One region of the Devosia sp. GW821-FHT12F11 genome, then DNA from elsewhere that is predicted to be linked to it. Evidence: predicted binding sites of a transcription regulator. Region 1 holds the regulator's gene; each other region holds the start of a gene.
What was found. Region 1 encodes LexA, which represses DNA repair genes until DNA is damaged. Its sites were predicted from a motif close to TGTTCNNNNTGTGTTCNG; they were not measured.
Positions count from the first base shown of each region.

Region 2: a site for LexA is predicted at 6,036-6,053, ahead of AC1ROK_RS21725 (2'-5' RNA ligase family protein). Genes of this name have one in related genera too.
Region 3: a site for LexA is predicted at 1,595-1,612, ahead of dinB (DNA polymerase IV). Genes of this name have one in related genera too.

Region 1 is NZ_JBXAPX010000009.1:125,663-132,986, reverse strand. It holds gene AC1ROK_RS23920 (ABC transporter substrate-binding protein) at 1-89, opposite strand, end outside; gene AC1ROK_RS23915 (response regulator) at 179-850, shown strand; gene AC1ROK_RS23910 (sensor histidine kinase) at 850-2,223, shown strand; gene AC1ROK_RS23905 (DeoR/GlpR family DNA-binding transcription regulator) at 2,282-3,040, shown strand; gene AC1ROK_RS23900 (MFS transporter) at 3,066-4,226, shown strand; gene lexA (transcriptional repressor LexA) at 4,425-5,147, shown strand; gene AC1ROK_RS23890 (2-dehydro-3-deoxygalactonokinase) at 5,459-6,364, shown strand; gene AC1ROK_RS23885 (2-dehydro-3-deoxy-6-phosphogalactonate aldolase) at 6,368-6,979, shown strand; gene AC1ROK_RS23880 (SMP-30/gluconolactonase/LRE family protein) at 6,976-7,324, shown strand, end outside.
Region 2 is NZ_JBXAPX010000008.1:48,491-55,814, forward strand. It holds gene alr (alanine racemase) at 1-181, shown strand, start outside; gene AC1ROK_RS21685 (hypothetical protein) at 361-732, shown strand; gene AC1ROK_RS21690 (P-loop NTPase family protein) at 722-1,219, shown strand; gene AC1ROK_RS21695 (GlsB/YeaQ/YmgE family stress response membrane protein) at 1,321-1,575, shown strand; gene AC1ROK_RS21700 (YidB family protein) at 1,610-2,143, shown strand; gene AC1ROK_RS21705 (SDR family NAD(P)-dependent oxidoreductase) at 2,185-2,955, opposite strand; gene AC1ROK_RS21710 (VOC family protein) at 3,096-3,563, shown strand; gene AC1ROK_RS21715 (S41 family peptidase) at 3,560-4,720, opposite strand; gene AC1ROK_RS21720 (enolase C-terminal domain-like protein) at 4,698-5,912, opposite strand; gene AC1ROK_RS21725 (2'-5' RNA ligase family protein) at 6,111-6,725, shown strand; gene radA (DNA repair protein RadA) at 6,806-7,324, shown strand, end outside.
Region 3 is NZ_JBXAPX010000001.1:306,380-313,703, forward strand. It holds gene AC1ROK_RS01575 (phosphotransferase) at 1-455, shown strand, start outside; gene AC1ROK_RS01580 (NAD(P)-dependent alcohol dehydrogenase) at 565-1,530, opposite strand; gene dinB (DNA polymerase IV) at 1,636-2,883, shown strand; gene AC1ROK_RS01590 (dihydrofolate reductase family protein) at 3,096-3,662, opposite strand; gene AC1ROK_RS01595 (serine hydrolase domain-containing protein) at 3,802-4,953, shown strand; gene AC1ROK_RS01600 (RNA polymerase sigma factor) at 5,124-5,819, opposite strand; gene AC1ROK_RS01605 (MDR family MFS transporter) at 6,311-7,324, shown strand, end outside.

The DNA.
Region 1 (7,324 bases):
GCTCCGCCGAGCGCCGGAAACACCTTCATCCCCTGGGCCAGGGCTGGAGAGGTAACGAGCAGCAGGAGAATGGCGACCAGACGCAGCATGGCGCGACCATGCCCGCTCCCCTGCCCGCTCCACAAGGGCTATGGGCAACACGCCACGCTCAAACTACCGTGGGCGCGGGGAGCGAGTAATGCGTATCTTGGTGGTGGAAGACAACCGGACCTTGGCCGACGGCCTCGCCGCGGTGCTGCGCGTCGCCGGCTATGCCGTCGATGTGGTGCATGACGGGGTCTCTGCCGATGCGGTGCTGACCACCGAAACCTTCGATCTCGTGGTGCTCGACCTGAGCCTGCCCGAAATGGACGGGCTCGACGTGCTCCGTCGCATGCGAGGCCGCCGAAACCCCTCCTCGGTGCTGGTGCTCACCGCCCGCGGCGCGCTCGACGAACGGGTGCGCGGCCTCGATCTTGGCGCCGACGACTACATGACCAAGCCGTTCGAAGTGTCGGAACTGGAGGCCCGCATCCGCGTGCTGCTGCGCCGGCAGGCCGGGCTGCACAACTCCAGCATCGCCTACGGCAGCATCGAGCTCGATACCGTATCGCGCACCCTGTCGGCCTTCGGGCAGACGCTCGATATCCCGGCGCGCGAGCTGAGCGTGCTCGAAACACTGCTGCGCAAGGCCGGCAAGGTGGTGGCCAAGCAATCGATCATCGAGTCGCTGGCCGCCTTCGACGACGACCTCAGCGAGAACGCGGTCGAGCAGTACATCTCACGACTCCGCCGGCGGCTGGCGCCATATGCCCTCACGGTGCGCGTCGCGCGTGGGCTCGGCTACTATCTCGACCGGATCGTCGATTGATGGCGCGGCCCTATTCGCTGCGCCGACGCCTGCTGCTGTGGCTGATGGTGGCGCTGCTGGCCGTGGCGGCGCTGGCCGTGGTCGATACCTGGCGCGAAGCCCGGGACACCGCCACCTCGCTGTCGGACCGCGTGCTCGCCGGCTCGGTGCTGGCGATCGCCGAGCGGGTGATCGTTACCGAGGACGGGGCGCTCGAGGTCGACGTGCCCTATGTGGCGTTGGAAATGCTGACCTCGGCGGCGCAGGACCGGGTATTTTACCGAGTCGATGGCCCGGAGGGCTTCATCACCGGCTACCAGACGCTACCGACTTCTGAGAACGCGACGGCCGACATCGCCTATTCCGATGCCAGCTTCCGGGGTGAGCCGATCCGGGTCGCGGTGCTGCGACGGGCGGCATCATCAGGCGTCAGCGCCATCCCCTTCACCGTGACGGTGGCCGAAACCACGATTGCGCGCACCCAGCTGACCCAGACCCTGCTGGTGCGCTCCGCCATCCGCCTCGCCCTGTTGATTCTCGCAGCGGCGGTGATCCTGTGGCTGGCTGTCGGGTTCTCGCTCGCCCCGCTCTACCGGCTGCGCGACGCCATCTCCCGGCGAGCGCTCGACGATCTCAGCCCGATCGAGCAGGAGGTGCCGCGCGAGGTGCAGGGGCTGGTCGATACCATCAACTCGTTCATGACGCGGCTGTCGGCGGCGCTCGAGGCGCTGCGGCACTTCACCGGCAATGCCAGCCACCAGCTCCGCACACCGCTGACCATCATCCGCACACAACTGGCGCTGGCGCTTCGCGCCGAGACGCCCGCCGCGGCGCGCGAAGCTGCGCGGACCGCCGACGCCGCGGTGGTGCATGCCGAGCGCGTCCTGGCGCAGCTCCTGTTGCTCGCCCGCATTGACGAGGCCGCCTCCGACCGCCTGCAGTTCCCGATCGTCGATCTGCACGAACTTGCACGGGAACGCACGGGCGACTACGTCGTCCGCGCTCATGCCGCCGAAATCGACCTCGGCTTTGACGGCAACGGCCCTGCCCTGGTCCGCGGCGACCCGATGCTGCTGGGCGAATTGCTCAGCAACCTGATCGAGAACGCCATCGCCTATGCCGGCCCGGGTGCCGAGGCGACGGTGCGTGTCGTCGCCGCGGAAGACTTGCTACTCGAGGTTGCCGATACCGGCAAAGGCGTTGCGCCCGAACAGCTTGCCGCCGTCCGCAAGCGCTTCAGCCGTGGCGATAGCGACAAGCCCGGCGCCGGGCTCGGCCTGCCGATCGTCGAAGAAATCGCTACGCTGCTCGGAGGCGAGCTCACCGTGGCCGCACCGCCCGGCGGCGGCTTCAGAGTCCAACTCCATCTGCCAGCCGCGAGCCAAGATCGGTAGCTGTTGCCGATCGTGCATATTCGTGCAATATCGTGCATGAACATGCATGGAGTCGCACATGCTCACCGATGAACGCCACGATGTGATCCGCGCCCTGCTGCTGAGCGATGGGCGCGTCGTCGCCACTGAACTTGCTGCACGGTTCGGCGTGTCGGAGGACACGGTCCGGCGCGACCTGCGCGAACTCGCCAAGGCCGGCTACTGCCGGCGCGTCCATGGCGGCGCTCTCGCCCCGGCACCGGTGGCGCTGCCGATCTCGGCCCGGGTGGAGAAAGATGCCGATGCCAAGACCCGGCTGGCGGCTGAAGCCGTGAAGCTGCTGCAGCCGCGGCACACCGTGTTCATCGACGCCGGCAGCACCAACTACGCCATCGCCCGCGCCATTCCCCGCAGCATGGAGCTGACGGTCGTCACCAACGCACCTGCCATCGCCGCGGCGCTCGCTGACCACGAGCACGTCACCATCATCATGCTCGGCGGCATCTACAACGGCGAACTGGGCAGCGTCAGCGGCAACACCACGGTCGAGGCAATCGAGGCCATCTACGCCGATCTGGTGTTCCTCGGGACTTGCGCCATCGACCTGACGTTCGGGGTCTCCGCCCTCGATGCCGTCGAGGCCGAAGTGAAGCGTGCCATGGTGATGCAGAGCCGCGCCCTGGTGGTCGCCGCGACCGCCGACAAGCTTGGCCTCGCTGCGCCGTTCCGGATCGCGAGGCCCGAGGCGCTGACCCACCTGGTGGTCGAAGGCGACGCCGATCCCGGCCTGCTCGAGGACTTCGCGACGCAAGGCACCACCGTCCACCACGCCACCTGATTTCAAGCCGCACTGGATCTCCGCCGTGACCGCCACCACGATCGCCACTCACCGCCTCCCATCTGCTCGCCGCGAGCAGATCGCCACCCGGGTGATCTTCCTCGTTGTCGGCATCGTCATGGCTGGCTTCGCCCCACTGGTGCCGCTGGCCAAACTCCGCCTCGGGCTCGACGAAGGCGCGCTCGGGCTCTTGCTGCTGTGCCTGGGGCTGGGCTCGATTCTCGCCATGCCGATCACCGGCATCCTGACTGCCAAGTGGGGCTGCCGCGCCGTGATCGCCGTCGCCTCGATCATCATGATCGGGGCTTTCCCGTTCCTCGCTATCGCCGACAGCTGGCTCAGCATGGCGGTCGCCATCGCCGTGTTCGGCGCCTCGCTGGGCACCGTCGACGTGGCGATGAACATCCAGGCGGTGAGGGTCGAGCGCGACAGCGGCCGACCGATGATGTCCGGCTTCCACGGCCTGTTCAGCCTCGGCGGCATCGCCGGGGCCGGTGGCATGAGCGCCTTGCTGGCGCTGGGCGGCCTGTCGCCGCTGGTGGCGGCTATCGCCGTCAGCGTCGTGTCGCTGCTGCTGGTTGGCTTGTCGCTGGGCGGGCTGCTGCCCTATGGCGACAATGGGCAGGAGAAGTCGCCGCTGTTCGTTCTGCCCAAGGGCGGCGTGCTGCTGCTCGGCATCCTGTGCCTCTTGACCTTCCTCGCTGAGGGATCGGTGCTCGACTGGAGCGCGGTGTTCCTGACCTCGGTCCGCGGCGCCGATATCGGTCTCGCCGGGCTCGGCTATGCCGCGTTCGCGGTAGCGATGACCGGCGGACGGCTCGCCGGCGATCGTATCCGGATGGCGCTGGGCGAGCGGCGCGTCATCGTGCTTGGCGGCTTGATCGGCGCCATCGGCTTTGCCGTGGTGCTGCTGGTTCCCTCAGCCCATGCCGGCCTCGTCGGCTACTTCCTCGTCGGCGTCGGCGCCTCCAACCTCGTGCCGGTGCTGTTCTCGGCTGCCGGTCGCACCAGGGACATGTCGCCCGGCCTCGCGATCACCGCAGTCAGTACGCTGGGCTATCTCGGTCTGCTCGCCGGTCCCGCACTGATCGGGTTCGTAGCGCACCTTGCCACTCTGCCCTTCGCCTTCGTACTGCTCTCTGCCGCCATGCTGATGGTGGCGGCAAGCTACAAGGTCGCGAAATAGCGACGGCCGCGGACCGGCAGACCGTCCGCGGTCACCGGTCCGAGTGCTGGGAGCCCTTCTTGCCAACAGCTCTCACGAGGACAAAAGCCCCCAAATCGGCGGGCTCGTAACGCAATATTCACCGCTCGATTGCAGAACATAACTGGAACACGTATAACACGTTCAGTCTTTGTTCCGATTCTGCTCACGGAGCCGCCCATGCTGACGCGCAAGCAACACGAACTGCTGATGTTCATCCACGAGCGGATGAAGGAGTCCGGTATCCCGCCCTCGTTTGATGAGATGAAGGACGCGCTCGACCTGAGGAGCAAGTCCGGTATCCATCGGCTGATCACTGCGCTCGAAGAGCGCGGCTTCATCCGGCGCCTGCCCAACCGGGCCCGGGCGCTCGAAGTGATCAAGCTGCCGGATTCGATGAACCCGTCACTCGGCGGCCGCAAGGCTCGCTTCGAGCCCTCGGTCATCGAAGGCAACCTCGGCAAGGTGGCAACACCTCCGGCGCGCCCATCGGCGCCCGTGGTCAACGCCGACTCCTACCGGGCCGTGACCATCCCGGTGATGGGCCGCATCGCAGCGGGCACGCCGATCGAAGCGATCCAGACCCACAGCCATACCATCATGGTGCCACCCGAAATGCTCGGGCCAGGCGAGCACTATGCACTCGAAGTGCGCGGTGACTCGATGATCGACGCCGGCATCTTCGATGGCGATACCGTGCTGATCAAGAAGCAGGACGCGGCTTCGACCGGCGAGATCGTCGTCGCCCTTGTCGATGACGAGGAAGCGACCCTGAAGCGGCTCCGCCGTCGCGGCAATTCCGTTGCGCTCGAAGCGGCCAACCCGGCCTACGAGACCCGTATCTTCCCGCCCGACCGGGTCAAGGTGCAGGGCCGGCTGGTCGGCCTGCTGCGCAAGTACTGATTTACTGACCCCTCCGCCAACTGGGTCCTTGGGTCGGCAGCTTGCCGGCCCTTTTTCTTTGAAGCTGCGCTGCTTTCTTATGAAACCGCGGTCCTTTCTTGGGAAAACAGATTGGCCGGCCGATTATTGCACTAGGGTCGGCCCGGCAAAGACGGTACGGTCCGCGCCGCCACAGGAGGCCTCAGGTGTCTTCAGGCAGCGCCGCCATGCAAATGGCCGTCGCGATCGTACCAGGAGAGTGGACAACCTTCCCGATCGCGCTTTAGCGGCATGGCGGTGCGCAGCAAACATGCAGCGCCAGGGAGAAGGTTTTGGCAGCAGAGGTCGAATGGGTTGCCGTTGATTGGGGCACTTCCAATCTGCGCGCATGGGGCATCGACGCCGGCGGCGAGATCGCCTTCGCGCGCTCGTCGCCGGATGGCATGGGTCGCCTCAGCCGCGAACAGTACCCCGATGTGCTGACCTCGCTGCTCAGCGGTGTCGCCGAGGACATCGAAGACGTGCTGATCTGCGGCATGGCCGGTGCCCGGCAAGGCTGGATCGAGGCCCCCTATCTCGACGCCCCGGCCGAGCTCGGCCGCCTTGCACAGGGCGCGGTGGCGCCCGACATGCCCGGCCCGCTAACCCCCCGCATTCTTCCCGGCGTCTGCCTGCGTGATGTCGGCGCCGAAGACGTGATGCGCGGCGAGGAAACCCAGTTGCTGGGCCTGTCGTCGTTGCTCCCGGGGTTCTCCGGCCTGGCGGTGATGCCCGGCACCCACAGCAAATGGGCGCTGCTCTGCGGCACCAGGCTGGAGCGCTTCTCGAGCGCCATGACCGGCGAGATCTTCGAACTGCTGCGCACCCACTCGGTGCTGCGTCACTCGCTGGGTGGCGAACTCGAGGGCGAAGACCGGGAGCGCGGCTTCGAAGCCGGCCTCGATCAGGGGTTGGAACGTCCCGAGCGGCTGACTGCCACGCTGTTCAAGGTTCGCGCCGGTTCGCTCCTCTCAGGACGCAGTGCACCGTGGTGCGCCGGTTTCCTCTCGGGGTTGCTCATCGGCGCCGAGATCGGCGGCCAGCGCGACTGGATCGGCGAAGCCGAGATCCCATTGGTCGGCAGCGTCGGCCTTTGCGGGCTCTACCAGATGGCTTTCGCCCGGCTGGGCGCCAGCACCCGCATCATCGATGCAACCGACGCCACCCTCGCCGGCCTCAAGGCTGCAAGACAGGCATAGACCATGACCCACCGCCACATCATCGCGATCCTTCGCGGCATCACCCCTCCCGAAACCCTCGAAGTCTGCGACGCCCTGGTGCTCGCCGGCATCACCATGATCGAGGTGCCGCTGAACTCGCCGGAGGCGCTGCGCTCCATCGAGGACGCCGCAAAAGTGTTCGAGGGCCGCGCGCTGATCGGCGCCGGCACCGTGCTGAGCCGCGCCGATGTCGACGCCGTTGCTGATGCCGGCGGCCAGTTCGTCGTCTCGCCAGACACCAATCCGGCCGTGATCGGCGCCACGATCGAGCGCGGCATGACCTCGTATCCGGGCGTGTTCTCGCCCACCGACGCTTTCACTGCCATCCGCTCTGGCGCCACGGGCCTCAAGTTCTTCCCGGCCGAAGTGCTGGGCCCCAAGGGCATCAAGGCGATGAAGGCCGTACTGCCATCAGACATTCCGCTCTACGCCGTCGGGGGCGCCAATCCCGATAATTTCACCGAGTACTTCGCCGCCGGCTGCGCCGGCTTCGGTCTCGGCACCTACATTTTCAAACCCGGCATGTCCGCCGCGGATGTGGCATTGCGCGCCACCGCGGCCGTCGCTGCCTATGACCAGGGAAAACCGCGATGAACACCAAGGCCGAGCTCTTTGTCGACAGCCGCTGCGAGCTGGGCGAAGGCCCGTTCTGGCACCCGCTGCTCGAACGCCTGTTCTGGTTCGATATCCTCAACCAGACCATGCTGAGTGCCGGGACCGATGGCCACATCGTCGACCGCATCACGTTCAAGGACACGGTCAGCGCCGGTGCGGTGATCGACAAACAGAGCCTTGCCATCGCCCAGTCGGGCGCCCTGCTCCGCTACGACTTCGCTACCGATACGACCTCGGTCATCGCCGAGATCGAAGGCGACGTTCCGACCAACCGCACCAATGACAGCCGCGTCGACCGCGCCGGCGGCTTCTGGATCGGCACCA
Region 2 (7,324 bases), on a different contig from region 1:
GGTGGATATCACGGACCTGCCGCGGTCTCCGGCGCCGGGCGAGATGGCCGAGATCATCGGCAGGCAGATCACCGTCGACGACCATGCCGACATCGCCAACACCATCGGCTACGAAGTGCTGACCAGCCTCAAGGGCCGCTACTCGCGCAACTACATCGAAAGCGCCGCACCGACGGCGTGAACCATGCCTCCGCTTCGCGTCTTGTTGCCTTGCGGGATGGCGAGCGCTAGCTTCACGCCAAGGCCGCTCCAGCCAAACCTGCCGCCGGGTTGAAGGGGGCTACCCAGACAGCTTGCGACCGACCTCAGTCCCTGGTCGATGCGTAATCGGCGGACGTCGACCCAGAGATGAGGTCTGGTATGCCGTTTGGAATTACGCCCTTCACGAGCTCGGGCATTCTGTCCGCCAAGCACGCTGTTCGCGACCGCTTTCCGCAGATCAAGTCGGGTCACTTCGATGAGGCCATGGCCTACGCCCTGGGCTTCAACACGCACGCCGCGATGCTTCCCGTCCTGGAACTGGCCGAGCGATCGGGGGCCATGTCAGCGGTGGCCAAGCCTGACTGGTTTCTCGTTCGACTTGCAGACCTGGGATACGACCTGGGCGAGATGAAGCCGCTTCACGCTTTCCTTTGGAGCCTTCGGGCAGAGGTCGGGGTGGCCATCGAGACGAAGGAGCGCGAGGAGCGAGCGCGATCGCTGCTCTCGCCGAAGGCAGCCAATGATGGCTGACGGGGTGCGGGTGCTGATCACCGGGAACGGCGGGTCGGGCAAGACCTGGCTGGGTGGGCGGCTGGCGGAGCGCCTGTCGGTGCCGCCGGTGCGGCTCGACGACCTCTATTGGGACGGGGCCTATGGCGGCAAAGAGCGAGACAAGCGGGTGGTGTTCGACGAGGTTGTCGAGCGCGCCGCCGAGCGTTCGTGGGTGATGGAGGGCGTCTACGGCTGGCTGCTGCCGGCCGCCCTGCCCCGCGCCACGGAGTTCATCTTCCTCGACCTGCCGGTCGAAGAGTGCATCGACAACGTTCGCCGACGCGGCAACCAGGGGGGCGGCGACGAAGCGGCCTTCGCGGCGCTGCTGGCCTGGGTTGCCGAGTATCCCACCAGAAGCAACGCGAACTCGCGGCAGGCGCATCAGCGGCTGTGGGATAGCTTCGAGGGGATGAAGCAAGTGCTGCGCAGCCGCGAGGAGTCGGAGCAGTACGTCGGGCGCCGTTGATATGCCACTTGCGGCGATGGAGCCGCTGCCGGAACGCTGTTGGCAGCGCCGCGTTGTCTGAGACCCGCGCATTCTGCGCGAGGACTCAGGGGAACGCGCCTATGGGCATTCTGTGGACCATTATCATCGGCCTGATCGCGGGCATTGTCGCAAAGCTGATCCTGCCAAACAGCGGCGGCCCCTCGGGCTTCGTGATGACGGCGGTGCTGGGCATCGTCGGTGCATTCGTCGCCTCCTTCCTTGGCCAGGCCCTCGGTTGGTATGCGCCCGGTGAAGGCGCAGGCCTGATCGGCGCCGTCGTCGGCGCGGTGATCGTGCTGTTCGCCTGGGGCGCCTTCATGCGCCGTCGCGCCTGACCGCCCAACCTCATCCTTTGAAAGGACCCGTGACATGGCCAAGAACGCAATGCCCTCAATGGTCGCCCTGCTCGGTTTGCTCGCTGTGGCGGGCTACCAGAACCGCGACAAGATCGCCGAGGCGCTGAAGGGGTTTCAGAACCGCTCCAGCACAGGGGCGGATGGCGCTCCCGCGCAGGACGGACTTTCGAGTATTCTGGGCAGTCTGGGCGACTTGTTCGGTGGTGGCGCCAATGGCACAGAGGCGAGCCGGCCCGGGAACGGCAATGTGCTGACAGGCGGGCTGGGTGACCTGATGGACAGCTTCCGCAATTCGGGCCAAGCGGAGACCGCCGATTCCTGGGTTACGGTGGGCGTTCCGACCAAGGGCCTCTCCCCCGAACAGGTCGAGCAGGCTGTTGGGGCAGAGAATCTCGCCGAGCTGTCCCAGCGTACCGGCCTGTCACGCGAGGAACTGCTCAAGCGTCTCGCTACGGCAATTCCGGAGTCGGTGGATCGGTTGACCCCGGGTGGCAACATCCCCCAGTCCGATACGGAGATCCGCGATCGGTTGACCGGTACGGCATGACGTGATCGGTCGCGGCTGGCGCCCTGCCCGCCTGCGACGGATCAGCCCTCCATGATCAGGTCGTGCAGGCCGCCCGTCATGATGCCGCCCTCGACGGGGAGGTTGATACCGGTGATCCAGGAGGCATCGGCCGAGGCGAGGAAGGCGACAGCGGCGGCGATGTCTTCGGGCTCGCCGAGGCGGCCGAGCGGATATTTGCGGGCACGCTTGCCGCCATCGTCTTCGCGCACCGTCCAGTTGCGCGTTCGGATGGTGCCGGGGCTGATCAGGTTGAAGCGGACACCCTGACTGCCGTAGCGGGCCGCCAGGTTCTTGGTGAGGATTTCGAGCCCGGCCTTCGCCGCCGAATAGGCGTAGCCGCCAAACGCCCAGCTGCCATTGATCGAGCCGATGCTGACGACGTTGCTGCCCGGCCCGGCCGCGATCAGCGCCGGCAGCGCGGCGCGGACACAGCGGAACACGCCGGTGAGGTTGACGTCCATCTTGCGATCGAACAGCTCGTCCGGAATTTCGCCGAGCGCCGGCTCGTTCCAGTCGCCACCGGCGGTGTTGACGAGAACGTTGAGCTTGCCGAAGCGACCGACCGTATCGGCGATGGAGGCATCGACGGCGTCACGGCTGGTGACGTCGCAAGTGGTGGCGAAGGCCCGCGCGCCCGCCGCGGCGATTTCGGCGGCGACAGCCTCCGCCGCGGGGCCATCGATATCGGAGACTGCAATCGAACCACCTTCGGCGGCGAGGCGCCGCGCGGTGGCGCGGCCGATGCCGTGCCCTGCTCCGGTGACATAAATCGCTTGGCCCTCGAACCGCATGCCGCGCTCCCTCGGTCTTTACGTGGGCCGGCACCCTAGCGGCTGTGGCACGGTCGACCAACCACCAGCTTGACAGAGCTCTGGCGTTCGTATTCAACACATATGTTGATCAACAATTGTGTTGAATATTGAGGCCCAACATGCCGGGAAAGCAGCCGACCTTCACCAAGACGATGCAGCTTGGCATCGTGGTGCCCAACCTCGAGGCTGCCGTTCGCGCTTATGAGGAACAGTATGGCATCGGGCCGTGGGAATTCATGGAGATCGGACCGGAGAATGCCGAGAACGTCCTGGTCGACGGCGAGCCGGCCGAATGGCGGTCGCGCATCGCCATGACGATGATCGGCGACGTGATGTGGGAACTGATCGAGCCGAGGGACGAAAACGACATGTTCGGCAAGTTCCTCGCCCAACGCGGCGGGGTCGGCGGCGTGCACCATGTCGCGGTGCGGACGCCCGACTTCCGGCAGACGCTGAAAGACCAGCAGGCACGCGGCCGCCAATCCACCCTCAGCGGCACCTTCACCGGCATCGAGGTGCACTATCTCGACAGCGCGCCAGACATCGGGGTGGTCCTCGAGGTGTTCAGCGGCATGCCGGACCTCTAGGCGCCAAGTGCCCACTCGAGGACCGGATCGCGGCCGGCGACGAAGTCGGCATGGCTGGTATTGATCGGTTGGTCCGGAAGAAAGCTGTCGGCATCCTCCGGACCGAAACGGTAGAGCCGGGTCGCGGCGGAGACCTGCAACCCGGAACCCGGCAGCGTGAACCAGCCGTTCTCCTGATAGCCGTATGGCCGTGCGCCAATCGGTTCGCCGACCAGGATCGCCTCAGTTTCGCGGCGGAAATCGATGGCGTTGACCATGCTGGCCGAGAAAGTGCGGCGACCGACCAATACGAACAGTTGCCCCGCGATCAGCCCCAGCAGCTCGATGGGGAGCAGCAGCCATTGCCGGCCGGCGAGGAAGTTGCCGCCGCCGTTCCGCCTGAGGTCGACGATGAGCCGCCGCGCCGGCCGTTGCCGGAGGGCGTCGAACAACCTGACGGCATTGGCCTCCAGCCCGTCATAGGAGCGAAACTGCACGTAGACCGCATCCCGTTCGGCGAGGCGCGAGAACCAGAACGGTTCGTTCATGCGTTGCATCGAGAGTGGAACATGCTCGAAGGTCAGCAGCGGCTCGTCGTCTGGCCGCAGCGTCACGACCAGTTCAGTTCCGGCGGCATCGACGAGGCGAAACAGGGGCGGGAGGCCCAGAGCAGCGAGCACCTCGGGCTCCCGCAGCAGTTCGACACTGCGCGCCAGCACATAGCCGCCGTTCTCGCCCTGCGGGATGAGCCAGTTCAGCCGGCTCTGCACGAGCGCCGCCGGCTGCTCGCCGATCGCCAACAGTCGGGCGCCGATCAGCTTGCGGTGGGCTGCCGTGGCGCGAACCACCGTGAGGTCATCGCCGAACCAGCAGAACTCGACCGGGAATTTCGGCCGTGGCGGCGCGGCGACGAAGGTGTGGCCGTCGCCGATGCTGGCCGCGATGCTGCGCAGCGCGACGACCTTTGCCTCGTCAGGCAGCAAGGGCAGCCGGACAGACAGCTCGGCAACCTGCGCCTCGAATGCCGCGCGCGAGATGAGGTGGAACGGCTGTCGATGCCGGATGACGATCCCTTTGGCCAGGTGAGCGAGTTCCGCCTGCCAGTCAATGGAGCTTCCGATAGTCCGCCTCCCCTCAATCGCCCGTCGGCACTCGCTACGGCCGGACGATGCCGCCATCGCGGCGGCGGTCTTCGGCCATGTAGTGCGACTTCGCCGCCTTATCCGGATCGAGCAGCGCTTCGGCCTTCTTCACGTCGATGTCGAGGCCGAGGCCGGGTTGCTCGTTGCCGTAGAGGTAGCCGCCCTCGAGCACGGCGTGACCGGGGAACAGCTCGTACTCTTCGGGCTTGAAGTGGTTCTCCTCCTGGATGCCGAAGGCAGTGGAGGCGAGGTCGACATGCATCGCCGCCATCTGGTTGACCGGATCGTTGTCGCCGCCCTCCTGCCAGGCGGTCTGTACGCCGAACCATTCGCAGAGCGTCGCGATCTTCCGCGCCTGGGTGATGCCGCCGCCCTTCGAGATACGGACGCGAACGAAATCGATCAGCCGCTCGGTGATGAGCGGCAGGTATTCGTGCGGATTGACGAACAGCTCGCCCATCGCCTGCGGGGTGGCGCATTGCTGGCGCACCTGGCGATACCAGCCGACCTGCTCGGGCGAGAGCAGGTCCTCGAGGAAGTAGAGCCGATAGGGCTCAAGGAGTTTTGCGAGTTGCACCGCATTGGTCGGGGCGAGGTGCTCGTGCACGTCGTGGGTGAATTTCGGCCCCCAGCCCAGTTTGTCGCGCAGATGCGCGAACATCTCCGGGATGGCCTGAAGGTAGGCGTCGTCGTCGAAGGCCTTGTCCTGCGGCCAGTGGTTCTTCGGCCCGCGGGCATTGGCGCGATCGAGGAAGCCGCCGCCGCCGTAATTGCCGAGCTGACAGCGGATGACGGTATAGCCCTCCTCCCAGTAGCGGCGGACATCGTCCTCGAGCTCGGTGAGCGAGTTGCCCTGGGCGTGGGCATAGGCCGCGACTGCGCTGCGGGTCTTGCCGCCTAGCAACTGGTACACCGGCATGCCGGCTTCCTTGCCTTTGATGTCCCACAGCGCCATGTCGATGCCGGCCTGCGCGGTGTTGCCGATGGCCTCGTTGCGCCAGTAGCTCTGGGTATAGACGGACTGCCAGATATCCTCGATGCGGCTGACGTCGCGGCCGATCAGCAGGGGCGTGACGTTCTCGATCGCCGCCTGCACCACCTTGGCGCGGTAGTGATCGGAGGCCGAGCCGATGCCGTAGAGGCCGGGCTGATCGGTCAGGACCTTGACGAACAGCCAGGTGCCGTCGGCGCGCGTACGGATCGTCTCGATCCCGGTGATCTTGGTCATCTCTTCCCTATGTCTGCTTGTTCCGGCCGCTGGTCGGGCCGTTCGGAGTCCCGGGAGAGCTTCGCAACGGCGGACGCGATAGGCAAGTTGTGCGAAGGGCGGACGCGCACCTTAGTTCAAGTTTGTTCTCTTTTTGTTCTTGACTGCGCTTCAGCCTCACTGGTTCCCTGTTTCTCCCTAAAACGGAGGACCGATGAGATGACCGATCTGCCACAGCTGTCGATGTTCGCTGAGGACACGCGGCCACTCAAGTCCATCAGGGTACCGCCGCGCCAGGGGCGCGACCCGGTGTTTTTCGCCGTGCTGGTGGGCGGCGGGATCAGGCCGGCCTTGCAGGAGCTGGTCGACGAACAGCGCCGCCTCCATGGCATCACCGCGGCGCTGCTGCCGGCTACGACGCTCCATATCTCGCTGGTCGGGGTCGGATTCTACCAGGAGCTGAGCGGTAGCGACCTCGCCCTGGCAATGGCCACCGGTGACGCGATCGGCTTCCAGCCGTTCGACATCACGCTCACCCGGATCGGCAGCTTCCGCCGCAAGGTGGGTTCGCCGCCGTTGGCGCTCAGGCCCGGCTCGGACACGCCGCTGGTCGAACTCGCCCGGCTGCTGCGCTGGGGCATGCTGGAGCGCGGCTTCGAGGTGCGCTCGGCCCCCAGTGAGGCGTTCCACCTGACGCTCTGCTACGACAGGGTGAATGCGCCCGAGGTGGTGTTGGAGCGGCCGCCGACGCTGCGGGTGGATGGATTCGCGCTGGTGCGGAGCTTTTATGGGCAGGGACGGTATGAGGTGATTGGCGAGTGGCCGCGGCGGTAGCACCGCTGATGTTGTTCACTCTTCGTTCTTGCCTTTGCCCCCATAGTCGGCTACCTCTCGTCGACTCCTCGGGGCATCTTATGGCGCGAACCAAAACCTCCTATGTCTGCCAGGCGTGTGGCGCCCTGACCACCAAGTGGCAGGGCCGGTGCGAGGCGTGCGGCGAGTGGAACACCATCGTCGAGGAAATCGTCGATTCGGGTGTCGGCGCCGGGCCGAAATCGGCAATCGCCGGTGGACGGCCGATTGAGCTGTTGCCGCTGGCCGGCGAAACGGAGACAGCGGCGCGGGTCGAGACCGGGATCGGTGAGCTCGACCGGGTGACTGGTGGCGGTTTCGTCATGGGTTCCGCCGTGCTGATCGGCGGCGATCCGGGCATCGGCAAATCCACGCTGCTGCTGCAGGCGGCAGCTGCGCTGGCCGAACGCGGCCGGCGTATCGTCTATGTCTCGGGCGAAGAAGCCGTGGCCCAGATCCGGCTTCGAGCGCAGCGGCTGGGGCTGGGTGACCGTGCCGTGCTGCTGGCATCGGAAACCAATGTCGAGATCATCCTCGCCACGCTGCAGAACGGCCCGCCGCCGGATCTGGTGATTATCGAT
Region 3 (7,324 bases), on a different contig from region 1:
CGATGGTACAGCTCCACCTCGCTATCCATGCCCGCACCGAAGTTCGCCTTTCGCCGCTGAAGCCGCGCCTCGCCGACCGCCTCGGCCGCGTCGACCTCGATGCCGCGCTGCGCACGAGCCTCTTGGCGCGGCTGGCCGAGCTGCCGGAAGGCAACCGCCTCTGCCACGGCGATTTCCACCCCTTCAACATCATCGGCCCACCCGGTGCGGCGATGATCGTCGATTGGCCCGACGCCACCTCCGGCCCACCCGCCGCCGACGTCGCCCGCTCCTACGTGCTGATGCGCCACGGCGCCGGCCACGAATTGGCCGACGCGTATCTCGCGCAGTACCTGGCGGCGAGCGAGCTCACGGAAGCCGACATCCAGGCGTGGCTGCCGATCATCGCTGCCGCGCGCTTGGCCGAGAATGTGCCGGAGGAGAATGAGCGGCTGCTGGCGCTGGCGCGGGGGTAGCTACTTCGGACCCACCAAGCTCGCCCACCCACCGGCCGGTGTTTTGGGCTGGTTCGAGCCTAAGTATCCCCCGCACCGGCCCATCACGCAGCTCGATGCGATATACCCCTCATGGCACCACCACCAGCTTCCCCAGCGCCTGCCCGTCGCCGATCCGTTGAAACGCCTCGGCGGTCTCCGCCAGCGGATACACCCGGTCGATCGCCGGCTTCACCGCGCCAGTTGCGATCAGCGCGCCCAGTTCCGCCAGCTGCCCGACATCCGGCTGGTGCAGCACCAGCCCGAGCTGTTGCCCGTCGGGCTTCGAGCTCATCGCCCCGAGTGTTGCCACCGCGAGGATGGTCGGCGTCGTGCCGCCCACCACCGCCAGCCGCCCGGTCGGCGTGAGCACGCGGCGATACTGCGCCAGCGGTCGCGACGCCACCATGTCGACGATCAGGTCGTAGCGCTCGCTGCCCGCGGCAAAGTCCTCGGCGCGATAGTCGGTCACCCGGTCCGCCCCCACCCGGCGCATCAGCTCGAGCTTTTCTGCCCGGTCGACACCGGTCACGGCAGCGCCGGCGCGCTTGGCCAGCTGGATCGCAAACGTTCCCGCGCCACCACCGCCGCCATTGACCAGCACCTGGTCACCGGCCCGCACCTCGCCCTTCCAACGCAAACCCTGCCACGCCAGCAGCCCCGCCTGCGGCGTCGCCGCAGCGGCTTCGAAACCGACGCCGTCAGGAATCCGCGCCAACGCCGATTCCGGCGCCGCGACATACTCGGCGAACCCGCCCCAGTTGGCCCCGCTGAGATCGCCGAACACCCTGTCGCCGACGGCCAGGCGGCCCACTCCCGCGCCCAGAGCCTCGACGATGCCGGCAATGTCGGCGCCGAGGATCGCGTGCTGCGGCCGCCACAACCCGCCCAACCGCGCGAGGAACGGCTTGCCGCGCAACAGGTCCCAATCCCACGAATTGAGCGACGCCGCCTTGACCCGGACCAGCACCTCGCCCGGCCCCGGAACCGGCTGCGCCACCGCGGCGAGCCGCAGTTGCTCCACCCCGCCATATGCCGAATAGACCACTGCCCGCACCGCACCCTCCCGATCCCCGCAGCACTCTCTGCCGCCGGCGAGCCGCTTGACAAGTCCGAGGCTTCGTTCGCTTTATGTTCTCATTTGCGCCACGGAGAATCCCGGATGGAGCCCGCCGCCACCATCCTCCACGCCGATCTCGATGCCTTCTACGCCTCGGTCGAGCAGCTGTTGAATCCGGAGTTGCGCGGCAAGCCGATCGCCGTCGGCGGCGGCGTGGTGCTGGCCGCGTCGTACGAGGCCAAGGCTTTCGGGGTGCATGGCGGCATGTCGGGCTGGGCGGCCAAGGAGCTCTGCCCCGAGCTGATCTTCACCGGCGGGCATTTCGAGGAGTACCAGCGGCTAGGCGACGCGGCGATCGGCATCCTCGACGACTACACCCCGCTGGTCGAGCGCATCTCGATCGACGAAGCCTTTGCCGATGTCGCCGGCTGCGAGCACCTGTTCGGCAGCCCCGAAAGCATCGCCCGCACGGTTCGCGCCCGGGTCCGCGCCGAGCTCGGCCTCCCCATCTCGGTCGGCGTGGCGCGCACGAAGCACCTCGCCAAGATCGCCTCGCAGGTGGCCAAGCCCGATGGCCTCGTCGTCGTCGATCCCTCGCGCGAGCTGGAGTTCCTGCACCCGCTGCCGGTCGGGCTGATGTGGGGCGTCGGCCCCGTCACCGAGGGCAAGCTCGAGGATGAGGGCATCCTCACCATCGGCCAGTTGGCCGAGCAGCGCACCGAGTGGGTGCAGCGCATCCTCGGCCATGCCGCCGGCGAAAAGCTCAGCGCACTGGCCTGGAACCGCGATCCAAGGGGCATCGTCACCAACCAGCGCGCCCGCTCCGCCGGGGCCCAGTCGGCGCTCGGCAAGAAGCCGTTCATCGAGCGCATCTACCGCCCGACCCTGCACCATCTCGCCGATCGCATCGCCTCGCGGCTCAGGGTGAAATCCTGGCACGGCCACACCATCACCGCGCGCGTCCGCTTCCGCGACCTGCGCGCCGTCACCCGCTCGATCACCATCGACCAGCCGATTTCGGCCACCGTCAGCCTGGCCGAGATCGCCGAGGACCTGGTGCGCGTCGTCCAGGCCGATCACCCCGACGAGCGCACCATCACGCTGCTGGCCATCTCGGTGGCGCAGCTGGAACGCGATCCGCTGGTACAGCTCGAACTGCCGCTGGGCTTTAGCGACGAAGCCCGCCGCCCCGGCACCCGGCGCGGCGCCTCGCGCCTCATCGCCGATCGCGCCATGGATGCGGTCCGCACCCGCTTCGGCCGCGAAGCCATCGGCTATGCCTCGGCGACGCTGGAGCTCGATCGCTCGGTCCCCGACGCCTTCCGCGGCTTGGCGGAGAAGCCGCTGTAGCCAGCCTACTGGGCACTGACCTCCCCCATCCATGGTGTCACCCCGTACCAGTCCCCCAAACTCGGTGTCATCCCCGCGAAAGCGGGGAACTCCGTTTGCGATCGTGCAGTGGGCACTAAAACAGAGGTTCCCGCTTTCGCGGGAATGACCCGGTGGGTGGGGCACGACCCTGTGGGTGAGGCAAGCTTGGGTGCCCTCACCGGCGATGAGCGTTACACCCTGCGATAGATCAGCTTCACCACCCCGCTATCGAAGCGTTCGCTGTCGACTAGCTCGATATCGAAGCGCCGCTCCAGGTTGTCGAGCAACCGCCGGCCTTTGCCGAGCACGATCGGGTGGATCAGCCAGTGGTACTCATCGACCAGACCGAGATTGGTCAGTTGCTGCACGATGGTGGCACTGCCATAGGTGAGGATGTCGCCACCCGAACGCGCCTTGAATTCCTTGACCCTGGCCGCATCGAGCTCGCGCCACAGCTCCGAGGTCGGCCACTTCGCCGCCTGCAGGTTGTGCGAGATCACCACCTTGTGCAGCGCATTGATCCGCTCGGCATAGGTCTTCTCCCACGCCGCGGCATTGGGGTTGGCGGGAACGGCCGGCCAGTACTGCGCGAAATCCTGGTAGGTGCCCTTGCCGAGCAGCAGGCTGCCGGCGCCGTTGACCAGCCCGATCTCGTAACTCGACAGCTGGTCGTCGCCGCGGATCCAGTCCATCTCGCCCATCGGGCCGGCGATGAAACCGTCGAGGCTGATCCAGTGTGTGCTGATGAGCTTGTTCATTTGCCTTCTCCGTAATCAACAGGATTGTTAATCAACATAATTGTTGATTACGACGGGAGGTCAACCCTGTCAAGCAGCAGCCGCATTTCCGCCATCCGTGCCTGCGAGCCATTTGCGCCAGGGGTTTTGGGGGATTTCGTTGCGCAGACTGCTGATCGCGCTGGTGCTGGTGCTGGCTGGTGCGGTGACGGCCACCCTCGCCTATGCTCCCTACCTGCCGCAGCTGGTCGCCGAAGGTGTGCCACCGCTCATCTGGCCGGCGCCCGGCCACTTCGCCAGCATCGAGGGCGCCGCAACGCCGCGTGATCTGCACGTCGCCGACACGGCCAGCACCCGTCCATTGCAACCCGACCTCGAGGCCGCCTTCACCGAAAAGCGCGGCAAGGCCTTGCTCGTCGCCCGCGCCGGTCGGCTCGAACTCGAGCACTACGCGTCGGGTCTCTCCGCCGAAACCCGCTTCAACTCGTTCTCGATGGCCAAGAGCCTCGTCGGCGCGCTGATCTACAAGGCGCTGGCCGAAGGCCGGCTCAAGAACCTCGACCAGACTCTGGGCGAGCTCTTGCCCGACGATCGCGGCCTCGCCGGCGTCACGCTGGGCGCGCTGCTGGCAATGCGCAGCGGCATCGCCTTCGACCATGGCGAGGGCAAAGCTGGCGCCGTCAGCGGCGACAAGACCGTCGATACCTCGGCCAATCCGTTCGGCCCGCTGGCGCGGCTGCATTTCCTGGGGCTCGGCGCCATCGAGGGCGGCCTCGTCACCGACGCCAGGACGGCGTCCGCGTTCAACTACCAGAACGTCAACACCGCGCTGCTCGGCGAGGTGCTCGAAACTGTCTATGGGCAGGGTCTCGCTGAGCTGCTGGCCGAAAAGCTCTGGCGCCCGGCCGGCGCGGCGACCTCCGCCTGGCGCCAACCCGCCCCAGGCGCCCCGGTTTCCGCTTATTGCTGCATCTATGCCACGGCGCGCGACTGGATCCGCATCGGCCAGTACCTGATCGAGAACGGCACGCCGGAAGCGCCGTTCCTCCCCACCCCGCTGTGGCGCGAGTTCCTCGGCCTCGATGTCGGCACGGCCGCGCGGCTCAAGGACAATTATGGCCAGCACCTGCGCCAGAACGTGCTCGATCGCGCCGGCCAGGCGCTGCAGGGGCCGTTCACCTACCTGATAGGCCAGGGCGGCCAGGTGCTCTACCTGCTCCCCGAACAGCAACTGGTGGTCTACCGCGCCGGCGAAACCGTGCAGCTACTGCACTCGACGCTCTACGGCGCCTGGAACAGCATCTCGCGGTAGGCTAGCCACCTCTCCGTTGGGTGCACGATACGCTCCACACACTCGGTGTCATCCCTGCGAAAGCAGGGACCCAACTCACCGTCCCCACCAGCCGATAGATGGGTCCCAGCTTTCGCTGGGATGACACCCGGGGAGGAGGCGAGGTTGTGGGCCACCTCATCTGAAAGCACTCAAGCCCCGCGCAGCACCGCGATCACCCGGTCCGCCATGTGCGCGCAACGCGCCCCGTCGAACGGATAGAGCTCGGCGAACGAGCCGCGCAGCTGCTCTTCCAGCACCACGCGCAGCATGCGCCGCGCCCGGTGCAGCCGGGTCTTCACTGTCTCGGGTTTGATGTTGAGGTGCTCCGCCGTCTCCTCGGTGCTGAGCCCCTCGACGTCGCGCAAGACGAACACCGTGCGAAATCCCTCGGGAAGGCCGTCGATGGCGGTCTCCAGCAGTTGGCGCATCTCGGATCGGGCAGCCTCCATGTCGGCGGGGAGTGGGGCGAGCGACAGCGGGAACAGCGACACCAGGCCCGCGTCGGCGCTCACCGCATGGTCGAGCGCTTCGAGTTCGCTGGTGGCCTTCCGGCGCCTGAGCCGCGACACCGCTTCGTTGAGCGCGATGCGAGTCAGCCAGGTGGAAAAGCTCGCCTCACCCCGAAAACTCGCGAGTGCCGTGAAGGCCTTCACATAGGTCTCCTGCACCACGTCTTCGGCTTCACCGTCATTGCGCAAAACGCTCCGCGCCGCGCGAAACAGCCGCTGGTTATTGCGCTCGATCAGAAGGCGAATAGCGTTCTCGTCGCCGTGCCGGGCCAGCGCCACCAACTCCGCCTCGCTCAGGTCGGCAAGTTCACCGTGCGATTTCACCAAGGTCAGCATCGCGATCCTCCATCGCCCGGTTGGACGATCGCCCGGGCGAAAAAGTTCCCAATGCTAGCACGAATGCAAAAGGGCCGGAGCGATGCTCCAGCCCTTCAAAACTGTCCGGCGGTGCATAGGTAGCGCAACGCCTCAGTTTCTACATATGGGTCACAAGGGACTTGCTTCAAGCCCCCCACCCTGCGCTACCACCACCGCCATGCGCCAACGATCTGGTCCCTCGCGACCTGGTCCCTCGTCGCGCCCCGACATTGACTTTCGCCTCATCAACGCTTAATCCGCCGCTTAACTATTTTCGCGGCGAACGCTGTCGATTTCGTCACCGGTCGCTCGTCGTACTGGTGAAGCCAAGGAGATTTCCCGATGACCCCGCCGGTAATTGCCGCCCCCATGCAAGGGCGATATGCGCCCTGCGGACTGGCCTCCGCCACCCCGCCTGTGCCATTCAACCACCCTGTTTTTGTTTCCTTTCAGCGCAAGGCAGGCCGCAAATGACCTCCGAAACGATGACCGACGTCCCGTCGACTGCCGCCACCGCGCCCGTCGATTCCTCCACCGCCGCCCGCAACCGGCTGGTGATTGCGCTGCTGCTCGTCTCCACCTTCGTGGTGTTCCTCAACGAAACCATCATGAGCGTGGCGATCCAGCCGCTGATGACCGATCTCGGCGTCACTGCCAGCGCGGCGCAGTGGCTGACCACGGCGTTCCTGCTCACCATGGCGGTGGTCATTCCGATCACCGGCTTCCTGCTGCAGCGCATCAACACCCGGCCGATCTACATGCTCGCCATGGCGATCTTCTCGGTGGGCACGCTGATCTGCGCCGTCTCCCCGGGCCTTGAGCTGCTGGTGTTCGGCCGCGTCATCCAGGCCGTCGGCACGGCGATCATGATGCCGCTGCTGATGACCACGGTGATGACGCTGGTGCCGCCCGAATCGCGCGGCAAGACCATGGGCAACATCTCGATCGTCATGTCGGTGGCGCCCGCCATCGGCCCGACCATCGGCGGCTTCATCCTCACCCACTTCGAGTGGCGCTTCATGTTCATCCTGGTGCTGCCGATTGCCCTGGCGGCGCTGGCGCTGGGCGCCTGGCGGATGAAGAACGTCTCGACCCCGCGCTCGACCCCGCTCGACTTCATCTCGGTCGTGCTGTCGGTGCTCGCCTTTGGCGGCATCGTCTATGGCCTCTCAAGCTTCGGCGAAGCGGCGTCTGCCGCCGGCGAGCACGGCATGTCGCCGTGGATTCCGCTCGGCATCGGCCTCGTCACCATGGTGCTGTTCGTCTGGCGCCAGCTCACGCTGCAGGACAAGGCGCTGCTCGACCTGCGCACCTTCGCCATCACCAACTACACCCTGTCGGTGGTGATGATGGCGATCGCCATGATGGCGCTGTTCGGCGTCATCATCCTGCTGCCGCTGTTCCTGCAGAACGTCATCAAGCTCGATCCGCTGCAGATCGGCATGATGCTGCTGCCCGGTAGCCTGATGATGGGGCTGCTCGGC